DNA from 2 places in the Halomonas sp. 7T genome. Region 1 is predicted to be linked to the other one. Evidence: predicted binding sites of a transcription regulator. Region 1 holds the regulator's gene; the other holds the start of a gene.

Evidence for each region. The regulator PhoB, encoded in region 1, activates phosphate uptake and scavenging genes when phosphate is short. The targets are predictions, from matches to a motif close to TGTCATANNNNTGTCANA.
Region 2: a site for PhoB is predicted at 12,342-12,359, ahead of LOS15_RS11235 (Na/Pi symporter). Genes of this name have one in related genera too.

The regions. Positions count from the first base shown of each region.
Region 1 covers NZ_CP087112.1:3,094,407-3,109,836, forward strand. The annotation lists gene LOS15_RS14505 (SDR family oxidoreductase) at 1-856, opposite strand, end outside; gene LOS15_RS14510 (hydrogen peroxide-inducible genes activator) at 1,010-1,939, shown strand; gene recG (ATP-dependent DNA helicase RecG) at 1,936-4,014, shown strand; gene yccS (YccS family putative transporter) at 4,025-6,226, opposite strand; gene LOS15_RS14525 (hypothetical protein) at 6,388-6,744, opposite strand; gene LOS15_RS14530 (HU family DNA-binding protein) at 6,744-7,016, opposite strand; gene LOS15_RS14535 (NAD(P)/FAD-dependent oxidoreductase) at 7,135-8,325, opposite strand; gene LOS15_RS14540 (chorismate--pyruvate lyase family protein) at 8,413-8,979, shown strand; gene ubiA (4-hydroxybenzoate octaprenyltransferase) at 9,012-9,902, shown strand; gene phoB (phosphate regulon transcriptional regulator PhoB) at 10,012-10,701, shown strand; gene phoR (phosphate regulon sensor histidine kinase PhoR) at 10,705-12,027, shown strand; gene LOS15_RS14560 (hypothetical protein) at 12,383-12,697, shown strand; gene cysZ (sulfate transporter CysZ) at 12,986-13,708, opposite strand; gene phoU (phosphate signaling complex protein PhoU) at 13,779-14,504, opposite strand; gene pstB (phosphate ABC transporter ATP-binding protein PstB) at 14,535-15,350, opposite strand; gene pstA (phosphate ABC transporter permease PstA) at 15,344-15,430, opposite strand, start outside.
Region 2 covers NZ_CP087112.1:2,401,043-2,416,472, reverse strand. The annotation lists gene LOS15_RS11285 (alpha/beta hydrolase) at 182-1,096, shown strand; gene LOS15_RS11280 (response regulator) at 1,106-1,816, opposite strand; gene LOS15_RS11275 (ATP-binding protein) at 1,827-3,257, opposite strand; gene LOS15_RS11270 (efflux RND transporter permease subunit) at 3,257-6,355, opposite strand; gene LOS15_RS11265 (efflux RND transporter periplasmic adaptor subunit) at 6,352-7,587, opposite strand; gene LOS15_RS11260 (TetR/AcrR family transcriptional regulator) at 7,798-8,400, shown strand; gene LOS15_RS11255 (alpha/beta fold hydrolase) at 8,446-9,330, shown strand; gene LOS15_RS11250 (SDR family oxidoreductase) at 9,348-10,202, opposite strand; gene LOS15_RS11245 (hypothetical protein) at 10,618-10,779, shown strand; gene xseA (exodeoxyribonuclease VII large subunit) at 10,811-12,154, opposite strand; gene LOS15_RS11235 (Na/Pi symporter) at 12,442-13,641, shown strand; gene LOS15_RS11230 (phosphate signaling complex PhoU family protein) at 13,666-14,352, shown strand; gene guaB (IMP dehydrogenase) at 14,507-15,430, shown strand, end outside.

The DNA.
Region 1 (15,430 bases):
CGCCCTCTTTAAGCACTTGGGCATAGCCCTCTTTGTAGCTTGGGTAGCGAAACTCATAGCCAGTCTCAAGAAGCCGGCTGTTATCGCAGCGCTTGCTGGTACGGCGGCGCAGCGGTGACTGCATGGTCTCAGACGATTCTACTTTCAACTGTTTGGCTAGCCACGCCATCACGTTGTGCATGGTAACCGGTTCGCAGTCGCTTCCCAGGTAGAGGTCGGAAAGAGGCTGGCCCTTCTCTTGGCAGCGAATTAAATGGGCCAAAATACCGGTGCAGTCGTCCCGGTGAATACGGTTGGAGTAAATCACCGGCGTTACCGGGGAGATACGGCCTTCTGCTACCTGATGAATCAGGCGATCTCGCCCTGGGCCGTAAATGCCCGAAAAGCGCACGACGGTACCGGGGAGCGAATGGTTGAGCAGCGCCTGTTCCGCTTCACACATCAGATTGCCGGAGAAGCTGGTGGATTCAGTGGGGCTGGCCTCGTTGACCACCTCGCCCTCTTGCTGGCCATACACGCTGGTCGACGAGACGAAGAAAATACGCTTTGGCGGCTTTTTGTGCTGTTCCAGCACGCTTAGGACGCGTTTAAGGCCATCGGGGTAAGCGCTTTGATAGGCGCTCTCTTCAAAGCGGTCGGCGCTGACGGTGTAAATCACGTAGTCAGCTTGAGGCAGTGCTTTCGCATCGGCGCCTTCAAGATTATTGAGATCCAGCGCTAGCGGCTCAATGCCACTACCCTGTAAGGCATCAGCGTGGCGGCGTAAACCAATGACGCGATGCCCCTCGCTGAGCAGCTCACGACCTAAGGTAATGCCGATATCGCCACAGCCGATAATCAATACAGTTAGCTTCACCTGGCTCACTCCTCTTGATAAATATTCCCTATCAGATACAAAGTCTCTATGAGATGTGACATCGTCAATAGGACTTGCTTGTCCTTGCCATCCCGCTAACTGTCACGATTATTAGTCACAAGCAGCAACGAGAGGATGCCCACTGGCACCGTTATGACTTTAACAGAACTTCGCTATATCGTAACCCTTGCTCAAGAGCGCCACTTTGGCCGGGCAGCAGAACGCTGCCATGTTTCCCAACCAACGCTCTCCGTGGCCGTGAAAAAGTTGGAAGAGGAGCTTGATAGCCCACTCTTCGAGCGCTCGAAATCTACTGTGCAAGTGACGCCGCTAGGCGAAAAAATTATTGCCCAGGCACAGCGGGTGCTAGAGCAGAGCAGCTTGATTTATGAAATGGCCAGCGCGGGGAAAGACCAGCTAGCGAATCCTCTGCGGATTGGCGCTATTTACACCATTGGGCCTTACCTGTTTCCGCACCTCGTACCTGCACTGGCCCACGCCGCGCCACAAATGCCGCTGTATATTGAAGAGGGGATGACCGGCACGCTGCGGGCCAAGCTGCGCAGTGGCGAGCTGGATGTGATTATCGTTGCGCTGCCGTTTACCGAAACCGACGTAGTCACCAAGCCGATCTATGATGAGCACTTTGAAGTACTGATGCCCGCTAACCACCGTTGGGTGGAGCGTGATGTCATTTACAAAGAGGACTTATTAGAAGAGCGGCTGCTGCTGCTGGGCGAGGGCCACTGCTTCCGCGATCAGATTTTAGAGGCCTGTCCGGCGATCACCCAGAAGCTTAACAGCCCTAATAATACGCTGATTGCAGAGGGCGGTTCACTGGAAACCATTCGGCATATGGTGGCGTCAAAGTTGGGGATCACGGTATTGCCACAGTCAGCACTCGGAACCGACCAATATGAAAACGCCATGCTGGTCAGTCGCCCGTTTGCTGACCCAGCACCCTCACGTACGGTTGCCATCGCTTGGCGGGCAAGCTTTCCAAGGCCGAAGGCCATTGACGCGCTTTCCCAAGCGATTAGCCAGTGCAGGCAGCCGGTGCATAAGGTGAATAGCGCCTCATGAGTGAGCTTTCCGCACCGGTGACGGCGTTGAAAGGCGTCGGCGAAGCGCTGGCGATCAAGCTCGCCCGACTCGGCATTGAGCGCGTCAGCGATCTGCTGTTTCACCTGCCGCTACGCTACCAGGATCGCACACGTCTCACCCCGATTGGCCAGCTGCGGGCGGGGTACGAAGCGGTGGTAGAAGGTGAGGTGACCGCCAATGACGTGGTGAAAGGGCGCCGGCGCAGTTTATTGGTTCGCTTGCGCGACGGTAGCGGCATCTTGAGCCTGCGCTTTTTCCATTTTTCGCCGGCGCAACAGCAGCAGCTTCGCCCTGGCGTGACCGTGCGGGCGTTTGGCGAAGCGCGTGCGGGAGCGACGGGGCTTGAGATCTATCACCCGGAGTACCGCCTCAGCGGCGGCAGTGAGACGCCGGTAGAGGAGTATTACACGCCGATTTACCCCACTACCGAAGGGCTTCACCAAACCCGCTTGCGCGCACTGACCCAGCAAGCGCTGCGTCTGTTAGAACAAGCCCCTGAAGCGTTACCTGAAGTGATTCCCGATACCTTGCGTCAGCGCTTCCAGCTGCCGGGGCTACACGCCAGCCTGCAGCTTTTACACCAGCCCCCACCGGATGTGGATTTAGAGCAGTTAGCTCACGGCCTTCACCCCGCTACGCGGCGGCTCGCCTTGGAAGAGCTGTTGGCCCACCAGCTTAGCCTGCGGGAAGTGCGTCTGCGCATTCAGGCGGATGGCGCGCCGGTTCTGCCGTCGGGACGTGGCCTGCAAACCCGCTTTTTAGCGCAGCTACCGTTTGCACTCACCGGTGCCCAGCAGCGCGTGCTGGAAGAGATTGCCCTCGATTTAGCGCGTCCCGCACCCATGCTGCGGCTGGTGCAAGGCGATGTCGGTTCAGGGAAAACGGTGGTAGCGGCAATGGCGGCGCTCTCAGCGCTGGCGGGCAACTGCCAAGCGGCGATGATGGCGCCCACGGAGATCCTGGCGGAGCAGCACTACCGCTCGTTTAAAGCCTGGTTTGAGCCGCTGGGCATTGAAGTGGCGTGGCTGGCGGGTAAGCTAAAAGGCAAGGCGCGGTTGGATGCTAAAGCCGCCATTGCCGATGGCCGAGCGCGAATGGTGGTGGGGACTCACGCACTGTTTCAAGATGACGTTCATTTCCAGTGCCTGGGGCTGGCGATTATCGACGAACAGCACCGTTTTGGCGTGCACCAGCGCCTCGCCTTGCGAGAAAAGGGCGAAGCCGGTGGGTTAACGCCCCACCAGCTGATCATGACGGCCACGCCGATTCCCCGCACGCTGGCCATGAGCGCCTATGCGGATCTCGATGTCTCGGTGATTGACGAATTGCCGCCGGGGCGCACGCCGGTAAAAACCGTGGTGGTCTCTGACGAGCGTCGTTCGGAAGTGGTGGAACGCATCCGTAATGCCTGTAGCGACGGCCGCCAAGCCTACTGGGTGTGTACGCTGATCGAAGAGTCCGAGGTGTTGCAGTGCCAAGCTGCTGAGGTGACGCGGGATGAGCTCACCCAGGCGCTGCCGGAGCTGGCCATTGGGCTGATTCACGGTCGCATGAAAGCAGCGGAAAAAGCCGACGTGATGGACGCTTTCAAAACCGGCGAGTTAGACCTCTTGGTCGCCACCACGGTGATCGAAGTAGGCGTGGATGTGCCCAATGCCAGCCTGATGATCATCGAAAACCCAGAGCGCTTGGGGCTTTCTCAGCTGCACCAACTGCGCGGTCGGGTCGGGCGGGGCAGCACTGAAAGCTTCTGTGTGCTGCTTTACCATCCGCCGCTCTCCAAAAGCTCTCGTGAGCGACTCGGCGTGATGCGGGAAACCACTGACGGCTTCCGCATTGCCGAAAAAGACCTGGAAATTCGTGGCCCTGGCGAAGTGCTGGGCACTCGCCAAACCGGCCTTGCCCAAATGAAGATCGCGGATTTAGAGCGCGATGCCGACCAGCTAGAGCGAGTCACCGCCCTGGCCCAGGCGCTTCAGGGCAATGCTGACGTCACCGCTGTGCTGATACGCCGTTGGCTGGGCGAGGCCGCAGGGCGCTATGGGCAGGTGTAGCAACGTATTGCTAAGCAGGGCTGTGCGTTGGCTCTACAGTAGGTGCGCTGGCTAAACGGCTAGAGGCATTGCCGAGAGGTGCCAGCTGTTGTGCGATTAAACGTAGTTGGCTCTGAATCGGCCGGTAAAGCGCCACTGCGTTCTCTTCTAGGGTAGCCGGCGGCTCTTCCAGTTGCGCTAATAGCTCTTTGGCGTGCTCATCGAGTGGCTCGATGGGTAAACGTTTGTGCAGCTGTTCTGCCAGCTGTTCTAAAAGGGCACTGATGCGCTTAGCGAGGGGCACCAGTTCGGCATCGTCTTCATCTTCTGCCAGCCGGTGGCGGTGGGCACCTAGCGCCGAGAGATGGCTTAACAGCGTATTAGAAAGCACTAAAAAACGCAGCCCGTTGTCAGCATCCTGCTTTCGATAGTGGCCCGGTTCGTGGAGCATATTGGTCAACAGCGTTGAGAGCGCTGCATCGGCATTGTGGGCATTACGGCGCGCGAGTCGATAGGCTAAGTCGTCCTGTTTGCCCTCTTCATACTGATGAATAATTTCGTCTAAATAGCGGCGGTGATTGTTTAGCACGTTAGCGGCTTCCCGGTAGAGCCTCCGGCCTTGCCAGTCGGGCAGAATAAAAAACACCGCGAGTCCTGCGATTAACGAGCCAATCAACGTATCAAACAGGCGCGGCCATATCAGATCAAATCCATCACCCACCTGATTAAAGCTGCACAGTATCAGCAGGGTGATGGAGGCTGTGGCAATGACGTAGTGTTTCTCACGGTTAGCAAAAAACGAGACGCCTGCGGCCACTGCAATCATGCTTTGCACCAAGGGATGAGGAAATAGGCTAATGGATACCCACCCCGCGACTAACCCTAATACTGTCCCGACAATTCGCTGCGATAGAAAGCGTCGCGTGGTGGCGAAGTTTGGGCGGCAAACAAACAGCGTGGTCAGCAAAATCCAGAACCCCTGTTCCGGGTCAAGCCACTGCAGTAGCCCGTAGCCGACGACTAAGGCCGTGGATAAACGCACCGCGTGCCGAAATGTCGGCGAGCCTAGGGTAAAATTCAGCCGCACCCGGCGCCAGGCTTCCAGTAGGCTGGAGGGCGAGCGGTCGAAGAGCGTGCTATCCCGTCGCGGGTCCACGTTATCGGGATTGTGGGCACTGGCAATCTGCGCCTCCAGCGTTGAGAGGTTATCGGCTAAGGCGTTGAGGGGGTGTATTAAAGGTCGCCACTCGGGCTTGCCGCGCTCGCTTAGGTTATCGATAGAGGCGCGTAGATCTGCCAGCGCTTGCTCGCTCTGCTCATGGCTGAAGGGGCGGTTAAGCAGCAGCGACTTTGCCAGCTGGCGGCAGGCACGGCCCTGTTGGTCTAAAAGACGCTGGCAGCGAAACAGCACGTCGTGGTGAAAAAACGCCTCGGTGAGCGCGCTGTAGGGGTAGTGGGTGGAGCTTGCCCGCTCGTGGATATCCTGGGCGATAAAGTAAATTTGCAGATAGCGGTTCAGCTTACGGCTGCCCCGTTGCCCCTCCAGGCGGCGAAAAATGATCTCTTTTGCCTGGTTTAGCGCATCCACCACTTGGCCGTTTTGTCGCGCCAGCGCCACGCGGCGGGCCTCTATATCCACGCCACGCACGGGTTCGAACAGCGCAGATTTGAGAATCAAAAACGCGCTTAGGGCTTTATATACCCGTGCCATGCTCTGTTTGACCGGCTGGCGGGAGAACAGCGCGCACCATACCACTGAAATCGCCCCGTACCATGCCGCGCCGGCTAACAGCAGCAGCTGACGCGTGGCGACGTCTTCATCCGCGCCGCCATGCTGCTCGATATTGATCATCGAGTAGATCGAGAGAATCAGCGTGCCAGAGGCTATAGTGGCGTAACGCTGACCAATCGCCCCGAGCATAATCAGTGTGAAGGTGGAAACCGCCAAGCCCACCGCAAACAGCCACGGCCACGGAAACAGCCACTGCACCACAAACGACGCTGAAGCAAAACATAACAGGGTGACCGCCAACGCCTGCAAACGGCCTTGCCAGCTGTCGTCGGTTTCGGAAAGCGCGCTTGCGATAATGCCTAAAAAGAGCGGAATGACGAGCGCCACATCCCCCGCTAGCCCGCTAAACAGCAGCGCCCCGCTAAAGGCGATAAACACCCGCAGGCTGTAGGCGAACTTATCCAGTGTCCAAAGACGCCGTAGAGGCGATGAAAGTGGCATAGAGTCTCTTTGCTGCGTCTCGTGTTAGACTTTAGTTTATATTCTGTTGTAGCGAGTGGCTAGGCGTTCCCTATAAAAGTGGCGGCGATGGGCAACCAACAAAAAGCCCCGCAGCGCGACGGGCTACGGGGCATTAGGCATCAGCGACTGGCCGAACAGGGTTACAAATATTTCAGTAGCTTTTGCAGCTTGTTCATATCGGCAGAATCGCCGACGAGGCGAACATCTCCTGCCACCATGCCGTCTAAAAATGCCTGCTGAGTAGGCTTCTTGAGAATGCGTAGTGCGGCATCTTGATCGCGAAAGCGTAGCTCAAGATCGAGATCCACGGGTAGGCCTTTGCCGGTGGTCACCCCGTGGGGCGTCATCCGGTAGTAGCGGGCAATGCTTAAATCTTCCGTGGCAATTCCCCAATCCAGACCGCGCATGCGTTCCAGCTGCTCTTTAAAGCGCGGCTTGCGGCGCAGGGCGCGTTTGAGCATAAAACTCAGCAGCCACAACGTCAGCTTAAGCTTCATTAGGAAACGGCGTCCTTGAGCGCTTTGCCTGGCTTAAAGGCCACATTTTTGCTGGCGGGAATTTGCAGCGGCGCGCCGGTTTGTGGGTTCTTTCCGGTACGAGCAGCGCGTTCACGCACGGTAAAGGTACCAAAACCGATCAGGGCAACATCTTCACCTTTAGCGACGCTGTTGGTGATCTCATCCAGAATGACGTTGAGGACTTGGCCCGCTTTGTCTTTGGAAAGATCGGCACCTTCAGCAATGGCAGCGGCGAGTTCAGGTTTACGCATAGAGGAAACTCCCTTGTAACAAAATCAAGCGTACGCTTGTGATGTGTAAAAACAGTATTGTTTAAAGCATTACCCGGCTGGTCTAGCTTCTTTAGACTAGTCGTGAATGCGGCGAAAATCAGCCTAGCAGCGCAGGGGCTGCTCTGGAAAGCTCCACTTTCCTTCTCACGCAGCCGCCTGTCAACGCAAAACCAATCAAACGTCCGTCTTTATCTTCGGCAAGCGCCGTAAAATCGTCGCCATCGCCCTCGATTCGCCAGCGCTCCGGAGGCTGAGCTGGAGGGTAAGCCACGACCGGCAGTAGCGGTGTTTTGACGATTACCGGCCAAGCGCCAAAGCTCACTGATGTTGGCGAGCCTACCAGCGTTGCAGCCAGGGCTTTCACGCTAGCCTGCAGCGGCTGTACATACATGGCGTTAACGCCGTCGATACAGGCCACATCGCCCAGCGCGAATACGTGTGGGCGGTTCGTGCGTAGCTGCCGGTCAACGTGAATGCCGCTGGAGCTAACGTTCAACCCTGCCGCTTCGGCAAGCTGAGTGCGGGGCGCCAAGCCGGTGGCTAACAGCGCAATATCCACCGTGTGGCGCTCGCCATTGTCCAGTTGCAGCGCCAGCGCGTTGTAGGCATCTGGAGACAGGGTTTCTAAGGTGCGCCCCAGCGCTAAGTGAATGCCCGCTGCTTGAAAAGCATCGGCCAGTGCAACACCTAACGGCTCGGGAAGCAGGCGCGGCAGCGGGGCGCTCTCAGGCGCAATGATAGTGACGTGATGCCCGCCCGCGCGGAGGTCATTGGCGAATTCACAGCCTACGAGGCCAGCGCCAATAATCGCGACGCGGGTAGGTTTTGTGAGCGTCCCGTGGAGGCGGCGATAGTCATCTAAGTCATTGACGGTAAAACAACGCTCAGCCAGCGCGTTAGGTATACGAAACGGCGTACGTGGAGCCGCGCCTGTGGCTAATACCACGTCGTCATAGCCAAGCGCTTGGCCGTTACTCAGCCGTATCGTTTGGTTATCCACATCCAGTTGTGTGACCTGGGTGTGGGTAACTACCTGGGCGTTTAGCTCATCGGCAAGCGCATGCGCGTTGCGCTGGGCGAGTTTATCGGGGCTTAAGCGCTTAGCAAAGCCGGTGGAGAGCAGCGGCTTGCTGTAGTCATCGCCGCTGTCAGCGCTAACTAGCGTGATAGTGCGCGTATCTCCCTGGCGGCGCAGCGCGCGGGCTAAGCCAACGCCCGCCATGCCGGTGCCAATAATCACCAGCGCTGCGTGGGGGGGAGCGGTACCTTGTTGAGACGATGGGGGCATGCAGTCACCAAAAGTCGGTGGAACAAAAGCCTGTGAGAGCACCATGTTACACTACCGCCCACTTTTTTGACTGCCTTGGAGAATCCGGTGAAGGCTCCAGTTTTACGGCAAACCCAGCCGTTTGTGCACTGGCTACCCGTTAATGCGCTGCGCCCTTCGATGAGTGCGCCCTGGCAGCACTGGGTGGCGTCTACTGACTCGTTAACGGCGCGTCTCACGGCGGCGGCAGGCGACAAGCCGTTTCGAGTGCGTTTAGTACGCCAAACCATTGGTTTGCCCCAGCGGGATGAGGCGCTGGCCTTGGGTATTGAACCACGCCGCTATGCATGGCTGAGGGAAGTCGCGCTCTGTGTGGACGATACACCTTGGGTCGTTGCCCGCTCGGTGGCACCGCTCACCCAACTGCAGGGGAAAGGCCTAGAGGGGCTTGGCGAGCGTTCGTTAGGCAGTTGGCTGTTTCGCCAGCCTGATTTAGTGCGCGGCCCTTTGTATGCCACTAAACACTGGCCCCGCTTTGCCCATCACCTCTGTGCGCCTACGGTGGCCGGCGTTTGGGGGCGGCGCTCGGTTTTTCAGCACAGCGGGCTTTCACTACTGGTTCAAGAGTATTTTTTATCCACTATGGCGGATGATCTTGGCCTGCCTTCGCGCTAGGCTAAGACGGCATCTTTTTTCGTGAGGTAAGCATGGATCGTTCTCTGTTGCGGCCAACGGGGTGGGCTCGGGTGGCGGATTTTTTACAGCTGATGCGCCTGGATAGGCCGATTGGCACCTGGCTATTGATGTGGCCAACCCTATGGGCGCTGTGGATTGCGGCAGAGGGGGTGCCTGGGCGCGATGTATTGCTGATCTTTATTGCTGGTGTTTACGTGATGCGCGCGGCGGGCTGCGTGGTAAACGATTACGCGGATCGCCATTTTGATGGCCATGTGAAGCGCACTAAGCACCGGCCGCTTGCCACCGGTCGCATCAGCGAAACCGAAGCGCAGCTGCTGTTCGTTGGGCTAGTAGCGGCTGCGTTTATTCTGGTGCTGCTTACCAACGGGTTTACCGTCTTGCTCTCTATTGGCGGCTTAGCACTGGCGTTTATTTACCCCTTTATGAAGCGCTACACCCACTTTCCCCAAGTGGTGCTAGGGGCGGCTTTCTCCTGGGCGATACCCATGGCGTTTGGCGCCGTGCTGGGGAGCGTGCCCCTTGAGGCGTGGTTGCTGTTTTTCGCCAACGTATTGTGGACCGTGGCCTACGATACCCAGTACGCCATGGTTGACCGCGACGATGACTTAAAAATCGGTATTAAATCAACAGCGGTGCTGTTCGGAGATGCTGATCGATTAATCATTGGCTTGCTACAACTCGCCACGCTGGCGCTGTTAGCCTGGGTCGGGCTACGCGTAGGGTTAGGCGGTTTTTTCTGGCTGGGGCTAGTCGCGATGGCAGCGACGTTTGCCCATCAGCAGCGGCTAATTGCGCACCGTGAGCGTGATGGCTGCTTCCAGGCATTTCTGAATAATTACTGGTCGGGGCTGCTTATTTTTGCCGGTATTGCCCTGAGCTGGTGGCCAATCACTGGCTAAATATGGTGCTTGTCATAAAATTGTCACCAAGTCATGGTGTTATCGTCACAGATATTTCATTGAACTGTTTTCTATGAGCTAGTTCCATTGCACACCGTGAGGCCTAGGAATGACCGCCAAGACCGTTTTGATTGTCGATGATGAGGCGCCGATTCGCGAAATGATCGCAGTGGCGCTGGAAATGGCTGACTATCACGTGCTTGAAGCGGATAACGCCCAAGATGCCCATGCAATGGTGGTCGACCATCAACCCGATCTGCTGCTACTGGATTGGATGATGCCCGGCACCAGCGGTATCGAGCTTGCAAGGCGGCTCAAACGCGAAGAAGCAACCGCTGAAATCCCGATTATTATGCTCACTGCCAAGGGGGAAGAGGATAATAAGATTCAAGGTCTTGAAGCGGGCGCTGACGACTACATCACCAAGCCGTTTTCACCGCGTGAGCTGGTGGCCCGCTTAAAAGCCGTACTGCGACGCACGACCCCCAGGGGTGTTGAAGACCCTATTGAAATTAACGGCCTGCTGCTCGACCCGGTGAGTCACCGAGTCAGTGCGCATGGTGAAGCGCTAGAAATGGGTCCCACCGAGTATCGCCTGTTGCAGTTTTTTATGACCCACCAAGAGCGCGCCTATACCCGCAGCCAGCTGCTTGATCAGGTTTGGGGTGGCAATGTGTACGTTGAAGAGCGCACCGTTGATGTACACATCCGCCGTTTGCGTAAAGCCCTGGGCGAAGCCCACCAAAACCTTATCCAAACAGTGCGAGGTACTGGGTATCGCTTCTCCGCACGGGTGTAACGCGTGCGACTCTGGGGGCGAGAACTGTGGCGAATTGCTTGGCTGGCGACTCTAGGGGTTTTGCTAGGCTGGGCGTTAGGCGCGCCCGGGCTGGGGCTGGCTACAGGGCTGGCGGTGTGTTTGTTTTATCACCTTCGCCAGCTGCGGGCGCTGTTTCAATGGCTAACGTTGCATCCCCAAGATGAGCCACCCTCGGCACGCGGTATGTGGGGCGAGCTATTTGATCGTCTCTACCGCTACCAAAAGAGCCAGCGTATTACGCAGGCACGCCTGCGGGCGACCCTTGCGCGTATTCAAGAATCCTCAGAAGCGATGCGTGACAGCGTTGTCATGCTGGACCGCCACGGTGACTTAGAGTGGTGGAATAGCGCCGCTGCAGAAATGCTGGGTCTACAAACCGCCCATGACCGTGGGCAACATATTACGAACTTGCTACGTGACCCGCGCTTTATCAGCTATTTCAATGCCAATGAGTATGGCGAACCCTTGACACTGACCTCGCCCATTGATGAGCGCCGAATTTTACAGTATCAAATTACCCTTTATGGCGACGATGAGCGGCTCGTCATGGCGCGAGACATTACCCGCCTGCATCGCCTGGAGCAGATGCGTCGCGACTTTGTCGCCAACGTCTCCCATGAGTTACGCACACCGCTAACCGTACTTTCCGGCTATTTGGAAACATACAGTGATTTAAGCGACCAGTTACCACCGCGCTTAGGCCGTGGAATTGGGCAAATGGAGGCGCAAACCAAACGCATGCAGAGCTTGGTCAATGATTTGCTGCTGCTCTCACGGTTAGAAATTGACCAAGGTGGAAAAGATCACCAGCCGTTTGCCGTTGGGCCGTTACTTGAGAGCATTCGTCAGGATGCCGTGGCGCTTTCCAGCCAGCAGCAAGGGGGGCATGCTGCAAGTAGCCTGCTGCATAATATCGACGTGCGCATTGAGGGAGAGGCGCAGCTAGTGGGCAGTGAGCAGGAAATTCGCAGCGCTATTTCTAATCTTGCGTTTAATGCTGTTCGCTACACACCGACAGGGAGTCAAATAACCCTAAGCTGGACCACACAAGAGAATGGATGCGCCTGCATCGCGGTGGAAGATAATGGTGAGGGGATTGACCCTGTCCATATCCCTCGGCTGACCGAACGTTTCTACCGGGTTGATAAAGGGCGCAGCACGGCGACTGGCGGCACTGGCTTGGGTCTAGCCATTGTTAAGCATGTGCTGCTACGCCATGACGCCCAGCTGCACATCGTCTCCCGGCCTGGTGAGGGCGCGAGGTTTCGCTGCGTATTTCCTGCCACTCGGGTCTTGGCCCGCTAATTCGACGGTGCTTGCCACGCTATTTACCCTCATCGTCTATTTGCTTTCACAGTCGCCCCGCCTTGATGAACAATTTTTGTATAAGTGTGTCAGTTTGACTGCTAAGAATGGTCAAACCCTGCGCATGTGTCATTTTTAGTCACTTTTGCGGTTTTAAGCGTGCTTTCCGAGCGGTCAAAAAGACATTATAAAAAATAATAAGTATTTGTATTTTATGATTTTATTATTTTTTTTGGCAAAGTGGCACAGGTGATGCAGTTATCTTGGTAAGGAAGATAACCGCTGGAACTGGTAAGCCTATATGGCACTCTTCCTTAAATTTAGCGGTATCAAACAGCGATCGAGGAGACGGAATATGATGTCCATGGAACTACTCAAGAAAGCTGGTATTTTAGGTGTATCTTTTGGCTTGATGGCTAGCCCGCTAGCATTCGCCGACACTACTGAAAATTCATCAATTGATCAGAACCAAGGCATTACAGCTGATGAGCAGCCATTAGATAATCATTCACAAGACAATGCGAATGCAGGCAACTACGACACTGAAGATCTAACGACCGATCACGGCACTCAAGGTCCAGACGTTGTTGATGAGCCTGATTCTGACGACATGAGCGGTGATGAAGAGTACACGCCAGAAGAGCTTGTTGAAGAAAATAGTGCGTCGTAATTGATAATTTTAATCAATAACATTGTTTTACAAAGTTGTAGATAACTCTTACGCTAAGGAATGAGCATATAAGGGGCAAGGATGTCCTAAGCAAGGATGCTCACTGGTTCAAGGAGTGAATCTAGCGACGATTAATACGTTAGTCAGGGTTAATTCCAAGGTTGGAGTCCCGCAAAAGGATAGGAAGCTAACGTCAGGTATCGCTCGAATTAAGAGTTATCAAGACCCCGCCACGGCGGGGTCTCGTTTTTGTGGGTATCTAAAAAGTGTGGATGGTTCAACTCTTACTTATCCAGCAGTGAGTGAGCCACGGTAGTGGTGGTCCCACATCAAAACGGCGCCTGCGACTGCGCCGGGAATTAAGAATAAGTTTGCCAAGGGAATCCAGGTGACAACGGTTACCCATCCGCCATAGGTCAGGCTTGGCCACCAGCGCTGCGAAAGCCGGTGGCGCATATCTCGAAACGTTATCTTATTGTTGTCCATTGGGTAATCCAAATAGGTGATGGCCATTATCCAGGCGGAAAAAAGTGCCCATAAGAGAGGCGACAGTAGGTTAAGCCCAGGAACCCAGCTCACGACGAACAGCGCTGCTGCGCGGGGCAGGATGTAGCCTAACTTCACCAGCTCGCGTCCCACGGCATCAATCGCCGTTTTTGCCAGCCCGCGGTCATCTAACGGTGCGCGGCCAGTGACTTGCTGCTCTACCTTGGCGGCCAAAAAGCCGTAAAACGGCGCAGCGATCAGGTGAGTGACGAGCGTGAAGGTGAAAAATACGACTAATAGCAGGCTGACGAAAAACAATGGCCAAATTAACCAAGATAACCACTCAAGCCAGCTAGGCACCATGGTCATTGCGCTATTTAGCCAGCCAGAAAAGCGGTTAACCACCCAGCTAAGCATACTGGCATACACCGCCAGATTGACCAGAAGAGGAAGGAAAATATAGCGCCGTAGACCCTTTTGATACACCAAATAGGTGCCTCGACGTAGTGCGGTTAATGCATTCAACCTGTTGACTCCTTAACAATGCGCCCAAACAGAGCATTTGGGCGTATTGCAGGAGGTATTTAGGGGGAGGTCAAGACTTTTTAAGCGCTTCCTGGTCGATGCTATCGAGGTCGGTATGGCGAATATCCAGCCCTTTAACAAGGTAGACGACATACTCGGCGAGGTTGTTGGCGTGGTCGCCTACGCGCTCTAGGGCACGTAGCACCCACATAATGCTAAGCACTGAGCTAATTGAGCGGGAATCTTCCATCATAAAGGTCATTAACGAACGCATGGCGCTACCGTACTCGTCATCAACAAGTTCGTCTTCACGCACGACCTGCATGGCAAGCTCGGTATCAAAGCGAGCAAAGGCTGTTAATGCATCGCGCAGCATCTTACGCACGTGTTCACTGATGTGGCGCACTTCTACCAGGCCGCGAACACTGCCATTGCTTTCACTTAATAGCATCGCGTTACGGGCAATTTTGCTGGCTTCATCGCCGATCCGTTCAAGGTCTGAGGTAGCGCGAATAACCGCCAGCACCAAGCGAAGATCAGAAGCTGCTGGTTGACGGCGTGCCAGTACGCGGGTGCATTCGTCATCTATTTGTAGCTGCAGGTCGTTGACCTGGCGGTCGTTATCACGCACTTTTTCGGCGAGATGACTGTCGCCTTCAAGCAGCGCATAAACCGCATCTTGCACCTGCTTCTCCACCAAACCGCCCATGGCCATCAGGTGGGTTTTTAGCTCTTCAAGTTCTTGGTTGAACTGACGAGAAATATGCTGGCTGTGGGTTTCGCTATTAATGTCCATTGCGCACTCCTGACGGGATGTCGTTGGGGCCTAGGTGATGCGGCCGGTGATGTAATTTTCAGTGCGTTGTAAACGCGGGTTAGTGAACACTTGGTCGGTTAAGCCGAACTCAACCAGTTCGCCGTGCTGCATAAACGCCGTGTAGTCGGAAACCCGCGCGGCCTGCTGCATATTATGAGTAACCAGCACCAAGGTAAGCTGCGATTTAAGATTACGGATCAGCTCTTCTACTTTAAGTGTTGAGATGGGGTCCAGCGCCGAGGCTGGCTCATCCAAGAGTAATACGTCGGGCTGTACGGCCAGCGTGCGGGCAATCACTAAACGCTGCTGCTGCCCGCCGGAGAGCTGCCACGCTGAGCGGTGCAGCTGGTCTTTCACCTCGTCCCATAGCGCGGCAGACGTCAACGCCCACTCAATAATGTCGTCCCGCTTACGCTTAGGTAAACGGCGCTGCAAACGCAGCCCAAAGGCGACATTTTCATAAATCGACATTGGAAACGGGTTAGGCGTTTGAAATACCATGCCCACTCGCCGCCTCAGCTCAGTGACGTTCATTTGAGGAGCATGAATATCCTGCCCTTCAAGCGAGATATGCCCGCTATGAGAAACGGATTCGTTGAGGTCATGGAGTCGATTAATTGCCCTGAGCAGGGTGGATTTGCCACAACCAGAGGGGCCGATAAACGCGGTCACACGATGGCGAGGCACGTCGAGCGTCAACTGTCGCAATGCAGGCTTCCCCGCATAGGCGAGGTTAAACTGGTTAATGCTTAGGCAGCACTGCTCAGGCGCAAACGTAGTCACTGGAGCGTGTGTTGCTTGGGCAGACGTTAAGGACGCTAGCATTCGTTTCCTCGTTGACGCCTTAAATAATGACGCAGAAATATGGCAGTTAGGTTAAGCACCAGCACAATCAGTACTAACAG
Region 2 (15,430 bases), 690 kb from region 1:
ATACCTCTCAATAAGGGTTTAGCGTTCTAAATAGCTAATGAGACAGTGTCAGTATGGTTGAGACGCGTGCAAACCGTTTGCATGAAGTGTGCAACAATCATGATCATTTGAGGCGCTAGGGGGTCATAGCGTCAGGGTGGGGGCCCGGTTAATCGTTCGCTAGTTGAATGAGGAGACATGAATGCCAGCTCTACGCGCTGTACGTCACTACCTTAGCCTAAGCGCCCTTGTACTATTGATCAGCGGCTGCGGGGCCACCCATCAAAGCACCACCGTCCCAGCCATTGAACAAGCCTCGCTCCAGCAGAGGAGCATCCCCTTTACCCGTTTACCGCCTCAGCGCTTCACCCCGGCGGATTGGCCCCAGGCATTAGAGGCCCGAGTGCTGCTGCCCACAACACCGGGGGCTGAACGGCGACCCGCCGCGCTGGTGGTTCACGGCGGCGGCTGGCGTAATCGCGGCCCAGACGATATGGAGGGCATCGCTGAACAATTAGCGGCGCAAGGGTATGTCGCGGTGAATATCGAGCACCGTTTTGCCCCTGAATACCGTTTTCCCGCCCAGCTGCATGATTTACAGCAGGCAATGGCATGGGTTCATGCCAATGCGGCAGCGTGGAACATTGATACACAGCGAATCGTAGGCGTTGGGTTCTCATCCGGGGCGCACCTAGTGAGCTTGTTGGCCCTGGCGGGGGAAGAGGGGCCATTAGCCGACCCTTATGGCGGCGAGCGTACGCGATTAGCGGCTGTGTTGGCCGGCGGCTTGCCGAGCGATCTGCTTAAGTTTAACGATGGCCGGCTTGTGGTGGATTTCATTGGGGGTACCCGTGCTGAAAAAAATGAAGCCTATCGATTAGCATCCCCCATTCGGCAGATCACCCCAGAGGCACCGCCGTTTTTCCTCTTTCACGGCAAGTGGGATCAGTTGGTGCCTGTCGACCACGCCACCGATTTCTATCAGGCGCTGCAGGACAACAACATCGAGAGCGAGCTTTACTTGCAACGCTTTCGCGGCCACTTTGGCAGCTTTTTGCTACGCGGCAGCGCTATTGATGCAGGCATCGCGTTTCTTAACCGGCAGGTAATGCCCTAGCCCCAGCATTTATCCCTCTGGCTGGTACTTATAGCCAACGCCATACACCGAGCGGATGATTTCCAGCTCCGGCAGCGCTTCGTGGATTTTCTTGCGCAGTTTTTTGATATGGCTGTCCACGGTGCGCTCGGAAACGATGCGGTTGTCGCGGTACATGTGATCCATCAGCTGCTCGCGGCTGAAGATGCGCCCCGGCGACTGCATCATGACGCGGAGCAGCTGAAACTCAACCGCAGTCAGGCCGAGATCCTGGCCGTGGGCCAATGCCTGCCAGCCCTCTTCATCCAGCGTGACGGGCGCTTGGCCCCCCGCCTCTGTCGGCTCAACGGCCGCTTGGCTGCGGCGTAGCACGGCCTTCACCCGGGCGACTACTTCGCGGGGGCTAAACGGTTTGCAAATATAGTCATCGGCACCCAGTTCCAGCCCTAGCAGGCGGTCGACCTCTTCTACTTTGGCGGTGACCATAATAATCGGCAGCGTTGGCCACTGCTGGCGAATTTCTCGGCAGAGCGTTAAGCCATCTTTACCCGGCAGCATAACGTCCAGCAGCACCAGGGCCGGAACATGCTGGCTTAACCACGGCATAACGTCGTCGCCATGACTAATGATGGTGGTGTCGAAGCTGTGGCTGGTTAAGTAGTCGGCCATTAGTCGGGCAATTTTCGGCTCATCTTCAACAATCAGTAATGAGCGGGTGGGAGGCGTATCTTGTGAGGTCATCGTCAGCTCGCTAGATAGGGGTAGACGTTAATAGAGGGAAGCGCAGCGTCCACTTTAGACCGCCCAAGGGCGAAGCGCTGGCCTCCAGCGTACCGCCATGGGCACTCACCAGCGCGCTGGCAATGGAAAGCCCTAAGCCACTACCGCCGCTGGCGCGGTTGCGCGAACCTTCAACGCGGTAAAGGCGCTCGGTGAGTCGCGTAAGCTCGCTCTCAGGTACGCCCGGAGCGCTGTCCTGCCATTCGATCACCGCGTGCTTATTCGCGACGCTTAGGGTGACCTGTAATTCGCCAGGGGGCTGCGTATAGGCGCAGCTGTTATCGAGCAGGTTACTCCACAGCTGGCGCAGACGCTGGGCATCACCGCGAATCATTACCTCAGGGCTTATGTGGGTAATCAGCGTCAAGCGGCTCTCCTCAAGCCAGCGGTCGGCATCGCTTAAGCGGCCGCTCAAGCATTCGCTCAGGTTCATGGGCGCGAGCTGAATATCCAGCGCGCCTGCATCGCTTTGGGAGAGCAGGCGCAGGTCGGTCACTAACCGCTCAAGCTGGGCGACCTCCTGGGCTAACGAGGCAAGGTTCTCCTGGTCGAGAGGGCGAATACCGTCCTGCATCGCTTCAATTTCACCGCGCAGCACCGCCAGCGGCGTACGCAGTTCGTGAGCCGTATCGGAAACCCAGCGCGCCCGGGCGTCACGGCTGGCCTCCAGGGTGGCCGCTAGTACGTTGAAGTCCCGCGCGAGGCGAGAAAGTTCATCCCGGCCCTTAACCGCTAGGCGAGTGTGGTAATCCCCTTCGGTGAGTCGCAGAGTGGCGCCCGCTAAGGCGCGGGTTCGTCGGCCTAACCACCAGGAGATTCCTCCCGCCAGCAGTAAGGATGCCAGCACCAGTGAGACCACAATAACCACTAGATTGCGTTGCTGGCGCTCTAAAAAGCGGCTCTCCATCCGCTCCATCATATGCTGCGGCGGTCGAAACCCAAGAGCGCCAATGGCGTGGTTATCGCCGTTGCCCGTCATGTCGCTATAGAGCGTGAGCCAGCGCCACTCACTCGGGCCAAGGCGACGGCCGCTCGGTGCGATAACGTCATTGCCCTCTGCGTCGCGTAGGGCAAAATCACTCGCTTCGCCCAGCGAGGAGGGGCGGTCGCGGTGCTCCTGGCCAAGCTCGAAACGCACAATAAACGGCCAGCGTTCCGGGGACTGTTCCAGCCACTCCCAGCTGCCTTGGGTTTCCCAACGGGTAATCAGCCCATCGGCGAGCAGTGTCGCCCGACGCTCCTGGGCTTGGTTCAGGTAATCTAAAAAGCCGCGATCGATGCTGTAGGAGACCGCCAGAAATATGCTGGCCGCAATGGCGACGTTGACGCTCAAAATCACCACAAACAACTTTAACCCGAGCCGCGAAGGCTGCCACTGGCGCAATAACGCGAGCCGTGCCATCAGCGTGCTCCTTCTGGGCTTGGCGAGTGTGGCTTGCTCAGTCGTTCGCGCAGATTCTCAAGGCCAAGGTAAAGGCAGGGCACCAGCACCAGCAGGATAACCGTGGCAAACAGCATGCCAAACCCCAGCGAAATCGCCATAGGGATCATAAAGCGTGCTTGGCGGGAGGTTTCAAGGATCATCGGGGCAAGGCCTAAAAAGGTCGTTAACGTGGTCATCATAATCGGCCGTAGACGCCGCGTCGCGGCGGCCACAATGGCTTCTCGTGGGGCCATGCCTTCGCGGCGCTTGCGGTTAGCGTAGTCGATTAATACCAGAGCATCGTTAATGACCACGCCTGAGAGCGCCAGCATGCCTAACAGGCTGATAATCGAAAGCCCAAAGCCCATAATCATATGCCCAGCCACGGCACCCACAATGCCAAAGGGAATGGCGGCGAGTACCAGCAGCGGCTGCAGGTAGCTTCTAAACGGAATAGCGAGCAGTGCATAGAGCGCTGCGAGCATTAACCACATCGCGGTACGTAGGGTGGCTAAGTTGTCAGCGGTGTCCTGCTGGCGCCCGCCCATGCTGACCTCAAGCCCCGGCCACGTATTGCTGAGGGTGGGGAAAACGTCCTCTTGAAGGGTGGCAAGCACTTGGTTAATCGACCCATCGCCTTCCGTATCGGCGGTCACGGTGATAATCCGGCGGCCATCAATACGCTGCAAACTGCTGGACGCCTGACTGAGGGTGATATCGGCGACCCGTGATAGCGGTACGCTGAGCCCGTCTGGGGTGCGTATGGGCAGGCGATATAGCTCGTTTAAGCTATCGCGCGCCTGCTCGGGTAGGCGGACTTCCACGCTGACTTCCCGCCGACCTATAAACTGCTCAACGGCGGTGGCGCCTTGTAGGGGGCCGCGCAGCGCCTGGGCCAAGTCGCTGCCGGTTAAGCCCAGCGCCCGCCCTTCGGCGGAAAGGCGCATTTCAAGCTGCGGCTTGCCATCGCCTAAGCCGCTGTCGATATCGGTTAACCCGTACTCTCCCAGCAGCTCTGCCAGCCGGGTGGCGGCGGCTTCCAACACCAAGGTGTCGGGATGAGAGAGGCGCAGGCTCAGCGCCGCACCGCTGCCAGGGCCACCCACGTCAGACTCAAAACGGACGGACTGTGCGCCGACTAAATCGCCGGTGAGCTCCCGCCACTCCCCGGCAATACGGGAAGGCGGCCAGGCGTCCAGACTCTCTCTGGCGATATCCAAACGCACCGAAAGGCTTTCACCGTCCAGGCGGCTGCGCGAACTGCTAAAGCTGAGGGTCTCTTCACGCTCGCTAAGCTGCTCAGCGGCGTTGAGCAGCTGCTGGCTAAGTTCTCGGCTAATGCTGATGTGGCTACCAATGGGAAGCGTCACGCTGGCTTGCACTTGGTCGGACTCCACGCGTGGCATGAGTGAAAACCCCAGCCGACCACTCATTGCCCAGGCCAGGGCTATCGAGAGTATCGCCACCCCGAGCGCTACTGAGAGCAGGCGCTGGTTGAGTGCGCGTTGCAAAAATGGCTCGAACTGCTGGTAGGTGAAGTGGTGCAAGCCACCCTGCATGCGCTGACGCACCGCTTCAAGGGGGCGCTGCCACGCCGGTGTTTGGCGCGGCTTTCGGCTGTGGGCAAGGTGGGCGGGAAGAATAAACAGCGCTTCCACCCAGGAGATTAAGAACACGGTAATCACCACCACCGGCACCGTGGCGAAAATTAGCCCTAAAAAACCGGGTAAAAACAGCAGCGGCAAAAACGCCACAATATTAGATAGGATGGCAAAGGTGAGTGGCACTGCGATTTCCCCCGCGCCCTTCACCGCCGCATCGCGCAGCGAGTAGCCCTCCTCGCGGTAGCTGTAGATGTTTTCACCCACCATAATGGCGTCATCTACCACAATGCCGAGCGCAATAATAAAAGCGAACATCGACATGAGGTTCAAGGAGACGCCCACCCATGGCAGGAACAGCATGGCGCCTAAAAACGCGGTGGGTATACCCAGCGTTACCCAAAACGCCAGCCGTGCTTCCAGAAACAGCGCCATCAGGATCATGACAAGCGCTAGGCCCATCCAGGCGTTTTTCAACAGTAGGCTAAGGCGGTCTTGGTATACCACAGAGCTGTCTCGGGACACGTCCAGGCTCACGCCTTCTGGCAGCGTCGTGCGCAGCCGCTCAAGCTCGTCATGCACGGCTGTGGAAAGGCTGGTGGGGGTTTGCGTGCCCACCTGGTAAACATCCACTGAAAGCCCCGGCAGGCCGTTGTAGAACTCCTCGCGGTCGGTTTCGGCAAAGCCTTCGCTCACGCGGGCTATATCGCCCAACACAACGTGAGCACCCTGCGGGGTGGTGAGGATGGGCAGTTCAGCGAATTCAGTGGCGCTGTTACGCCGCCCTTGATAGCGGATTAGCCACTCGCCTTCGGCGGTGGTGAGCTGGCCACTGGCTAAGTCCAGCGCTTCAGCGGCGATGCGGCTGGCTAACTGCTGGTGATCCAATCCATAGCGTTCAATGGCTTCGTCGTCCAGGTGCACCTGAATTTCGCGATCTCGGTTGCCGGAGAGCTCGACACGAGAGATGCCGCTGGTGGCCTGAAGCTCGGCGCGCACGTCCTCTGCGGCGTCGTGGAGCGCTGCTAAACCCACCGTGCCATAGACCTGCAGGCTGACCACGCTGCGCGAGCGGCCCGCCAGGGTGAAGCGCGGTGGGTCGGCGGCGCTGGGCAGGGTGGTAATCGCGTTCACTGCCTGCTGGATATCCTGATAGGCGCGCATAACGTCGACGCCATCGGTTAGGGTTGCGCGCACGCTGGCGCTGCCTTCGCTGGCGCTGGCGGTGAGTTCATCAATGCCTTCAACGTTGGCAATGGCCGCTTCTACAGGCAGAAGCAGGCTCTGTTCGACATCTTCCGGGGTCGCGCCGGGGTAGCTAATGGTGACTTGGACAATTTCCGTCTCAAACTCAGGAAAGACCTCTTTTTTGATCGCGAAAGACGCAAAGAGGCCGCCAACAATAAACAGCACCATCAGCAGGTTGGGCGCTACACCGTGGTCGACCATCCATGCCAGCGGGCCGCGGCGGGTCATTGGGTGGCTCCATCATCACGTGCAGGGGTGTCGCCTCGCTGGCGTATCCGTACCTGCTGGCCTTCGCGTGGCTGGGCAAGCCCGGCCACCACGACGCGCTGGCCTGCCTCTAGGCCACTGCGTACCAGCGCCTCTTCCTGGCCGCGGTAGGCCAACGTAATGGTGGTGCTGCGTAAGCGCTCATCCTCATCAACCCACCACACCTGCTCGCCAGGGCGCAGCGCCGCAGAGGGCAGGGCAATCAGCGTTTCCATAGCCGTGGTGTGGTAGCGAATACGCACCACATCGCCCAGGCGCAGGGCGGGGGTGTTGTTTTCAAGAGCGCTGTTCTCAAGAGTGTCACTTTCAAGGGCGAGAGGATCATCCACCGCGATTAGCAGCTGCGCTTGTAAACCGTTCTCCTCCAGGTTGGGCAGTATTGATAGCAGACGGCCTTCCCGTGAGGCGCCTTCTGGCCAGCCTTGGCTGGTCAGCGTCACGGTGTCGCCCGGCTGTAGCCACGCCAGGGTCTCCCCAGGTAGCGAGGCGCGTACCCAAAACTGCTCAACCCCCACCAAGCTAAGCACTTCCGTGCCTTGGCTGAGCAGGCTGCCTGCGCCGACTAAGCGGTCTTGAATCATGGCCCGCCAGGGCGCTTTTAATGTAGCGCGCTCTAAATTTAATGCCGCCTGATCACGCGCTACGCGTGCCTGGGTAAGCTGCGCCTGGGCCTGACGCAGCTGGGGCTCGCGCAGTACCAAGGCGCGGCGCTCAGCGGAAAGCTGGCGACCAAAGGATTCATATTCACTGCGGGCGCGCTGCTGTTCCGCCTGTTCTAAGGCGAGCAGCGCTTGGGCGTTAGCCAGCTGCGCCTCAGCGTCTTCAAGCGCTAGCTGTAGGTCTGCTTGGTCGATATATACCAGGGGGGCATCCTGCTCCACCACTTGGCCGGGGAGGACGCCTTGCCCAAAACGTTCCAGCTGGCCAGCAACGCGGCTGGCCAATAGGGTGGATTTTTCTGCCTCTACCCGGCCAAAACCGCTGAGTTGCGGCGCTTGGAGGCGCTCTTCTACGCTGATGACATCCACCACCGGCGGTGGTGTTGGCGGCGGTGGGCGCCGTTCAATGCGGGGCGGCTGGCTAATAATCCACCAGGCCAGCGCCAGCCCGCCGGCGAATACCAGCAGCGCGGCTAGGGCGCCGAAATGAATGCGGCCTTGTTGAAGTGAAGCGTAATAGCGAGAAGGGGTCATTAACGGGCGTCATCCGTTGGCTAGGGGCGAAAGTTCCAGGTCATTAGGCGTATCATGCTAGCATCTACGATTCCTAAGCAGCGATTAGGTAAGTAATGTGCAATTTATGTGCAACACGCTTGCCCGGCATGGCGTTACCTAATAGCGTCGTAAAAAGAACGACCGCTCACTGTATTTGAACATCATTAGACTACTGGTCTACGTCACATGATAAAAAACACCGCGACCCGCGATAAGTTAATTGAAACTGGCGCTGCACTTATTGCCCAACAGGGCTATAACGCGACGGGTATTAATGCCGTTCTAAAATCCTGCGGTGTGCCCAAAGGCTCGTTTTATCACTACTTCTCCAGCAAGGAAGATTTTGGCTTGGCGGTGATAGAGCGCTTTGCCACAGAGTACGATGATAACTTGGCCATGCTGCTTGAAGACGCCACCTTACCGCCGTTAGAGCGGCTGCGCCGTTATTTTGCCGCTGGCCGTGCGCACATGCGCGAATGCGATCATACAACCGGCTGTTTAATTGGCAATCTGGGGCAAGAGCTTTCCGGCCAGAGCGATACCTTCCGCGATGCGCTTAACCTTGTGTTCCAGCGCTGGGAAAAACGCCTGGTGACCTGCCTGCGCGATGCCCAAGCCGAAGGCGCCGTCAGTACGACGATTGCGCCAGACGCCCTGGCGAGCTTTGTGCTTTCTGGTTGGGAAGGCGCGATTTTACGCGCTAAAACGCTCAAATCTGTCGCACCGATGGAGCACTTTGAGGCGATTTTGTTCGAGCAGGTATTAAAGGCAGAGTCGCCCATCAGCGCTTAAACATCTCTGGCACAGCCACGTTAGAGCATGCAGTGGGGTGAAAGTATGTTTAAAGGGTTTGAGAAGCACACGCGCCAGGTTAATGGCGTGGATATTGCCTTTCGCCTGGGCGGTAGCGGCCCTGGGCTACTGCTGCTTCACGGTCACCCGCAAACCCATGTGATTTGGCATAACGTGGCGGCTACCCTGGCCCAGCACTTCACCGTTGTGGCGGCGGACCTACGTGGTTACGGCGATAGCGCTAAACCCGACGACGACCCAGAGCACCTCAACTACGCCAAGCGCACCATGGCTAACGACATGGCTGCGTTAATGAGCGCGTTGGGTTTTGAGCGCTTTAAGGTACTGGCCCACGACCGCGGGGCGCGGGTGGCCCATCGCTTGGGCATAGACCACGCGGAGCGCGTTGAGCGTATGGTGCTGTTGGACATTGCCCCCACCCTGGCCATGTATCGCGGCACTACCGAAGCCTTTGCGCGCGCCTACTGGCACTGGTTTTTTCTCATTCGTCCCCAACCGCTGCCGGAAATGCTGATTAACAGTGACCCCGCCCAGTATTTAAAAAGCGTGATGGGGGCGCGCAGTGCAGGCATGGCGCCTTTCGCCTCAGAAGCGCTCGCGGAGTACGAGCGCTGCCTTTTGCTTCCTGGCGCCGCAACGGGTATTTGCGGTGATTACCGCGCCAGCGCCAGTATTGATTTGATTCACGATCAAGCAGATATAGACGCTGGCGTTAAACTTACCTGCCCATTAAACGTGATGTGGGGGGTCGAAGGGGCGATAGAGGCGTGTTTTGATGCGCTTGCCGAATGGCGCAAAGTAGCGACCCAGGTGGAAGGCAAAGCACTCCCGTGCGGCCACTACATCGCCGAAGAGATACCCGATATCCTGCTGGATGAGGCGCTGCCGTTTCTGCTGGAAGCGCGTTAAGCCGTGCCTCTTCACCGTTAGGTATTCAGGATAACCCCGCCATTTAGGTGCAGCGTTTGGCCGCTCATGTAGGATGACTCCTCACTGGCGAGGTACACATAGGCTGGCCCCATTTCGCTGGGCTGGCCGGGACGTTTCATAGGCACTTGATTACCAAACGCGGCGACTTTCTCTTTATCAAAGCTTGCCGGAATGAGCGGCGTCCACACGGGCCCAGGCGCCACGGCGTTGACACGAATGCCCCGATCTATCAACGAGATTGCCAGCGAGCGCACTAACCCTTGAACGGCCCCTTTGGTAGCGGTGTAGTCAATTAACGTATCGTTGCCTTTAAACGCGTTAATGGAAGACGTGGCGATAATGGTATCGCCCTCGCTTAAATGAGGCAGCGCTGCTTTTGTTAAGTAAAAATGACTGAATAGATTGGTTTGAAACGTGCGCAGCAGTTGGTCGTCAGGAATATCGGTTATATCTTCCCAATCGTACTGCTCGGCAGCGTTATTAATGACAATGTTCAGCTTGCCAAACGCTTGCAGCGTTCGCTCTACTATTTCACGGCAAAAACTGGGCTCTGCCACATCGCCTTTTAGTACCAGGCAGCGGCGGCCTTCCGCTTCCACCAGTCGTTTGGTTGCTTCGGCATCTTTATCCTCTTTTAAGTGCACAATCACGCTGTCGGCGCCTTCCCGGGCGAAGTGCACTGCCACCGCACGGCCAATGCCGCTGTCACCGCCGGTAATAATCGCGACTTTATCCTGCAACTTTTCAGCGCCTCGGTAGCTATCGCGGATGTATTCCGGTTCGGGATGCATAGCGTGCTCGTCGCCTGGCTGCTTGGTTTGATGCTGGGGTGGCTGTTGCTGTTTGCTCATGTGCGGTCACTCCTTTGTTAGCACATTGGTTCAACGGGCACCCGTGCTTTCTGGTGCCTGTCCAATTTCAACGTAGTCCAGGCGTTTGCTGAAGGGCAAACACGAACTGACTAACCGCCAAGGGCAAGGTATCGCCACACGTTATAAGTCTTATTTAAAACCCTGATAGTTGTTGTTTTCTGCAGCGCTGTTAGTAAAAGCTAATGATATTTTTAATATTTTTTAATCAGGCGGGTGGGGTAGCAACTGATTGCCTTGCCGGGATGGGAAATGGCAAGAAAGAGAAGAGCGACTATAGTGAGCAGAGCTAATTGATAATCACGGTTAGCTCTTAGGCTGTGGTTCGTAGTGGAGGTTGTTTAACGTTCCATCTACACCGCTACCCTATGACTACCACCATGGAGTAGGAGGTAATATGAACAGCGAATTTTCTGCCGCAAGTGCGCACCCCGATAAAGACGACCCTAAGAAAGACCAGCGTGATGACCATCACGACGACGCCAATCCGATGCCGGATACGCATCATGTTAATCCCGATAGCGACGGCGATTCATCCGACAAGAAAGATCGCAAATAGATGTGTGTTGGCTAGCCCAACATTCGCGGCGCTACTTTTTGTAGCGCCGTTTTACTTCCACGCTGAGTTTTCCTTCACCTAGCCGTAGCGAGAGCTTTTGGCCAGGGGCGGTGTCGTCTGCGCGACGAATAATGTGGCCTTTTTCGTCCTGGGCGATGGCGTAGCCGCGCCCTAATACCGCAAGCGGACTAACCGCGTTTAATTCACGGGCGGCGCTATTGAGGCGCATTTGCCGTACTTCCACGGCGCGCTGCATGGCACTGCCCAAGCGGCGCTGTAAGCTGAATAGGCGCTCCTGCTCAGCGCGATACAGCCGTGCCATATCCTGGCTGGCTAAACGCCGTTCTAATTGCGTGACGCGGGCGTGTTGCTGGAGGAGTATGTGCTGCATCGCGCGCTGCAGCCGCTGTGTAAGGGCGGTGAGGTGTTGACGCTGGCGGTTGAGCTGCTCGCCGGGGTGGCGTAGGCGGGCGCGTAGGGTATCTAGGCGTTGGCTGTCGCGCTCTAAGCGTGACTGCATGGCGCGGTGCAGGCGGTTTTCCGCCTGTTCCAGCTGGCGCTTCAGGGTCTTTTGGTCGGGCACTAAGCGCTCGGCGGCGGCGGAAGGGGTTGGAGCGCGCATATCCGCCGCAAAATCCGCTAGGGTGACATCCACTTCGTGGCCCACCGCCGACATCACCGGCAAGCGGGAGTGAAAAATCGCCCGGGCGAGATGTTCATTATTGAAAGCCCATAGGTCTTCAAGGCTGCCGCCACCACGAGTCAGCAGCACGATATCCTGCTCGGGGTCGAGGCGTGTTTGGCGGTTTAACAGGCCCAACGCCGAAATCATCGCCGGTGCCGCATCAGCCCCTTGAACAGGCACTGGAATTAGCGTCACATCCGCCAACGGCCAGCGTGCTTCAAACACGGCCAGTACATCGCGAATGGCCGCGCCGCTGGCAGAGCTTAAAATCAAAATTTTGCGAGGCGGAAAGGGCAGGGGGCGGGTATTGGCAAACACGCCTTCACCTTCCAGCTGCGCTTTCAGACGCTCAAAGGCAGCTAGCAGTTCGCCTAGGCCCGCTGCCTGCACCGCTTCGGCAATTAATTGATAGTCGCCCCGCGGCTCAAATAACGATACGCGCCCGCGTAGTTTGACCTGGTCGCCATCGCGCATGGGGGCGGCTACAAACCGCGCCCGCTGACGAAACAGCGCGCAGCGTATTTGCGCGCGATCATCTTTAAGTGTGAAGTAGATATGCCCCGACGCAGGGCGAGAAACGTTAGACAGCTCGCCCTCGACCCATACTTCGCCCATGTCTCGCTCTAGCGCCTTGCGCGCCTTGAGGTTGAGTTCGCTGACTGAGAAGATAGTGCTGTTTGAGGCGGTCATGGAGGCAGGTGTCATCCAACGCTTGCAGTGCGGTCATCAATGAAGGGAGATGATCATTAGACAATACGATAACGTGTATCAGCAATGCTCTTTGCGACGGTCTTCGCGTTGGTCTTCGAGAGGGTCTTTGCAATGGGGGCAGGGAGAGACCGCCGTGCCTCGGTTATTCACTAGATTGTTTTGTTTTCGTCATCAAATTGTCACATAACCGTGCTAAGTTGCTCGCCGACACAAAACTGTCATCAAAGCGTCATACATAGATTGTCCACCAACACGGCAGACCACTTATGTCGAATCTCGGACCTTCAACCGATCGTCCTGCTCTAGCTCGCGAGGTGCCGCGTGAGGTGCCCGCGTGGTTGCGCGGTATTTACGCCGGCCTGTGCCTTTACCTGTTCTTGGCTGCACTTAACGTACTGGGCGCTGGCCTGGGTACGTTCGGTAGCGATAGCGACCTGTTAGCCCGTGCCTTCGCGCTTGGTGCGAACCCCTTTATTGCCTTAATGGCTGGGGTGTTGGTCACCATGATCGTGCAGAGCTCGTCGTTCACGTCGGCGCTGATTGTCACCTTGGTGGCTAGCGGCGAAATGACGCTGGGCACGGCGGTTTTCGCCATCATGGGCGCCAATATCGGCACCGCCGTTACCGGCGTCATCGTGGCTCTGGCGAACGTGCGGATCAAACGTAACTTCCGCCGCTCGTTTACTGCGGCGCTGATGCATGACTTATTCAATATTCTCACGGTCTTGCTGGTCTTCCCGGTGGAGTGGCTGACGGGAATGTTCCATGAGAATGGTTACGGCATCTTTACACGGCTAGCCGGTTGGTTAGCGGACCTGATTGGCTTGGAGGAAGTTGCCAAGCCCAGTAGTCCGATTAAGGTAATCACTGCCCCCATTGTTGATGTTGCCAGTTGGCTAGGTAACGCTCTGATGCCTAGCGTGGCCTCTGCGGGCCTGTTCGTCGCAGGGTTGGGCCTGCTGCTGATGTTCACAGCGCTGGTCTTTATGGTGAAGAATCTGCGCGGTGCGCTGCTGCGCCATATGGATGGCCTCTTCCGTACCTATTTCTTCCGTACCGATGCGCGGGCCTACGGTGTCGGGGTGGTGTCTACGGTGCTGGTGCAGTCTAGCTCTATTACCAGCAGCCTGATGGTGCCCCTGGCGGGTGCGGGCGTGGTGCGCCTACGCCGAGTGCTACCCTTTATGATGGGAGCTAACCTGGGCACCACTATTACCAGCGTACTGGCGGCGACTGCTAACCCTATCGCTGCGGCGATGACGGTGGCGCTGTTTCACGTTATTTTTAACTTAACTGGTACGGTTATTTGGTGGCCGCTGAGGGTGATCCCGCTGCGTATTGCCACGTGGTATGGCCGCTTGGCTGGTAAGCAGATCCGCTACGCCTTCATGTTCCTGATAGGCGTATTCCTGGTGGTGCCGGTGGTCGGCATTACCTTAACCGAATTGTTCATGCGCCTGCGCTAAGCGCGGCCAACCGAGGGGTTTATCATGTTCAAACAGCTTTATAGTGCGCTTACCTCGGAAACCAGCATTGATCAGGCCTACGCGGATCTGACCAAAATGCTGGAGCATGGTGCCTGGATGTTCGCACGTGCTAACGAGGTGCTTTACAGCACGGTGCCGGCCGAAGACGTGCGCCAGCCGCTTTATCAGCGGGATGTGGCGGTCAACGAGCTTGAGCGCTCTATCCGCCGTAAAGTACTGCGCCACCTGACCGTTAATCCCGGCCATGATGTTTCTATCTGCCTGGCGTTGATGAGCGTTGCAAAAGATGCTGAGCGCATCGGCGATTACTGTAAAAACGTCTTTGAAGTTGGCGCTTTCTACAGTGAGGGCTTTCATGTTGATCGCTATCAGAAGCCCTTGGATAAGATCTCCGAGCGTCTATCCGGTCTGTTTAAAGAGTTGATCACGGCTACGCGGGACTCAGACGAAGCCCAGGCCCATCGCATCATCACCGCCGCTCGCGAAATTGGCGGCATCTGCGATGACCTCATTGAAGCGCTGCTGGGTGAAGAAGAGGCGGTTGAATTTCATGAAGCCGTGGCGTACTCGCTGCTCGCGCGCCACTACAAGCGGGTTTCTTCGCACTTGGCCAATATCGCCACGGCGGTGACCGGGCGTTTGGAGGATCTGGACTTCCCCAGTGAAGAAGACGACCGCGCGCTGGATTAACGTCGTCTAGCTTGAAACAGACAAGCAGCTCCCTTTAGGGGGGCTGCTTGTTTTGTATATGCTCCCATCGCATTGCTGGTACACCCCTCCAAACGTTATAATAGGGGATTAACTTTCCACGCCCCACTTCCTCTTCCATCAGGGTGTTGCCGCTATGCTACGTATGGCCCAAGAAGCACTTACGTTCGATGACGTACTCCTCGTTCCCGGCTTCTCCGATATTCTGCCCAAGGATGTCAGCCTCAAAACCCGCCTGACCCGCAATATTTCACTCAACATCCCGCTGCTTTCTGCTGCAATGGACACCGTTACCGAAGCGCGTCTAGCAATTGCGATGGCTCAGGAAGGCGGCATTGGCATTATCCATAAGAGCATGGCCATGAGCCAGCAAGCCGCTGAAGTGCGTAAGGTTAAAAAGCACGAAAGCGTGATTGTAAAAGATCCGGTCACTGTTAGCCCCAAGGCGAAGCTGGATGACCTGCTGGCAATGGCGCGTGAGAACGGCTTCTCTGGTTTTCCCGTGGTTGAAGGCGAAACGCTGGTCGGGATTGTGACCGAGCGTGATATGCGCTTCCAGCCCAATCACGGCGACAGCGTTGCGGACATCATGACCCCCCGTGAGCGGTTGATTACCGTCAAGGAAGGCACCGACCTTGAAACCAGCAAAGCCAAAATGCGCGAACACCGCATTGAGAAAATGCTGATTGTTGATGACGAGTTTCACCTGCGCGGTTTGGTGACTTTCCAAGACATCGAAAAAGCCCGCACCTACCCGATGGCGGCTAAAGATAGCGATGGCCGCTTATTGGTAGGCGCCGCCGTTGGCACCGGCCCCGAAACGCCTGATCGCGTTGCTGCCCTAGCCGACGCCGGTGTGGATGTGATTATTGTGGATACTGCCCACGGTCACTCCAAAGGTGTTATCGACCGTGTGCGCTGGATTAAAGAGAACTTCCCCAACATTCAAGTGATTGGCGGCAACATCGCCACCGCCGCCGCCGCAAAAGCGCTGGCGGAAGCAGGTGCAGACGCCGTTAAGGTGGGTATTGGCCCCGGCTCTATCTGCACCACGCGCATT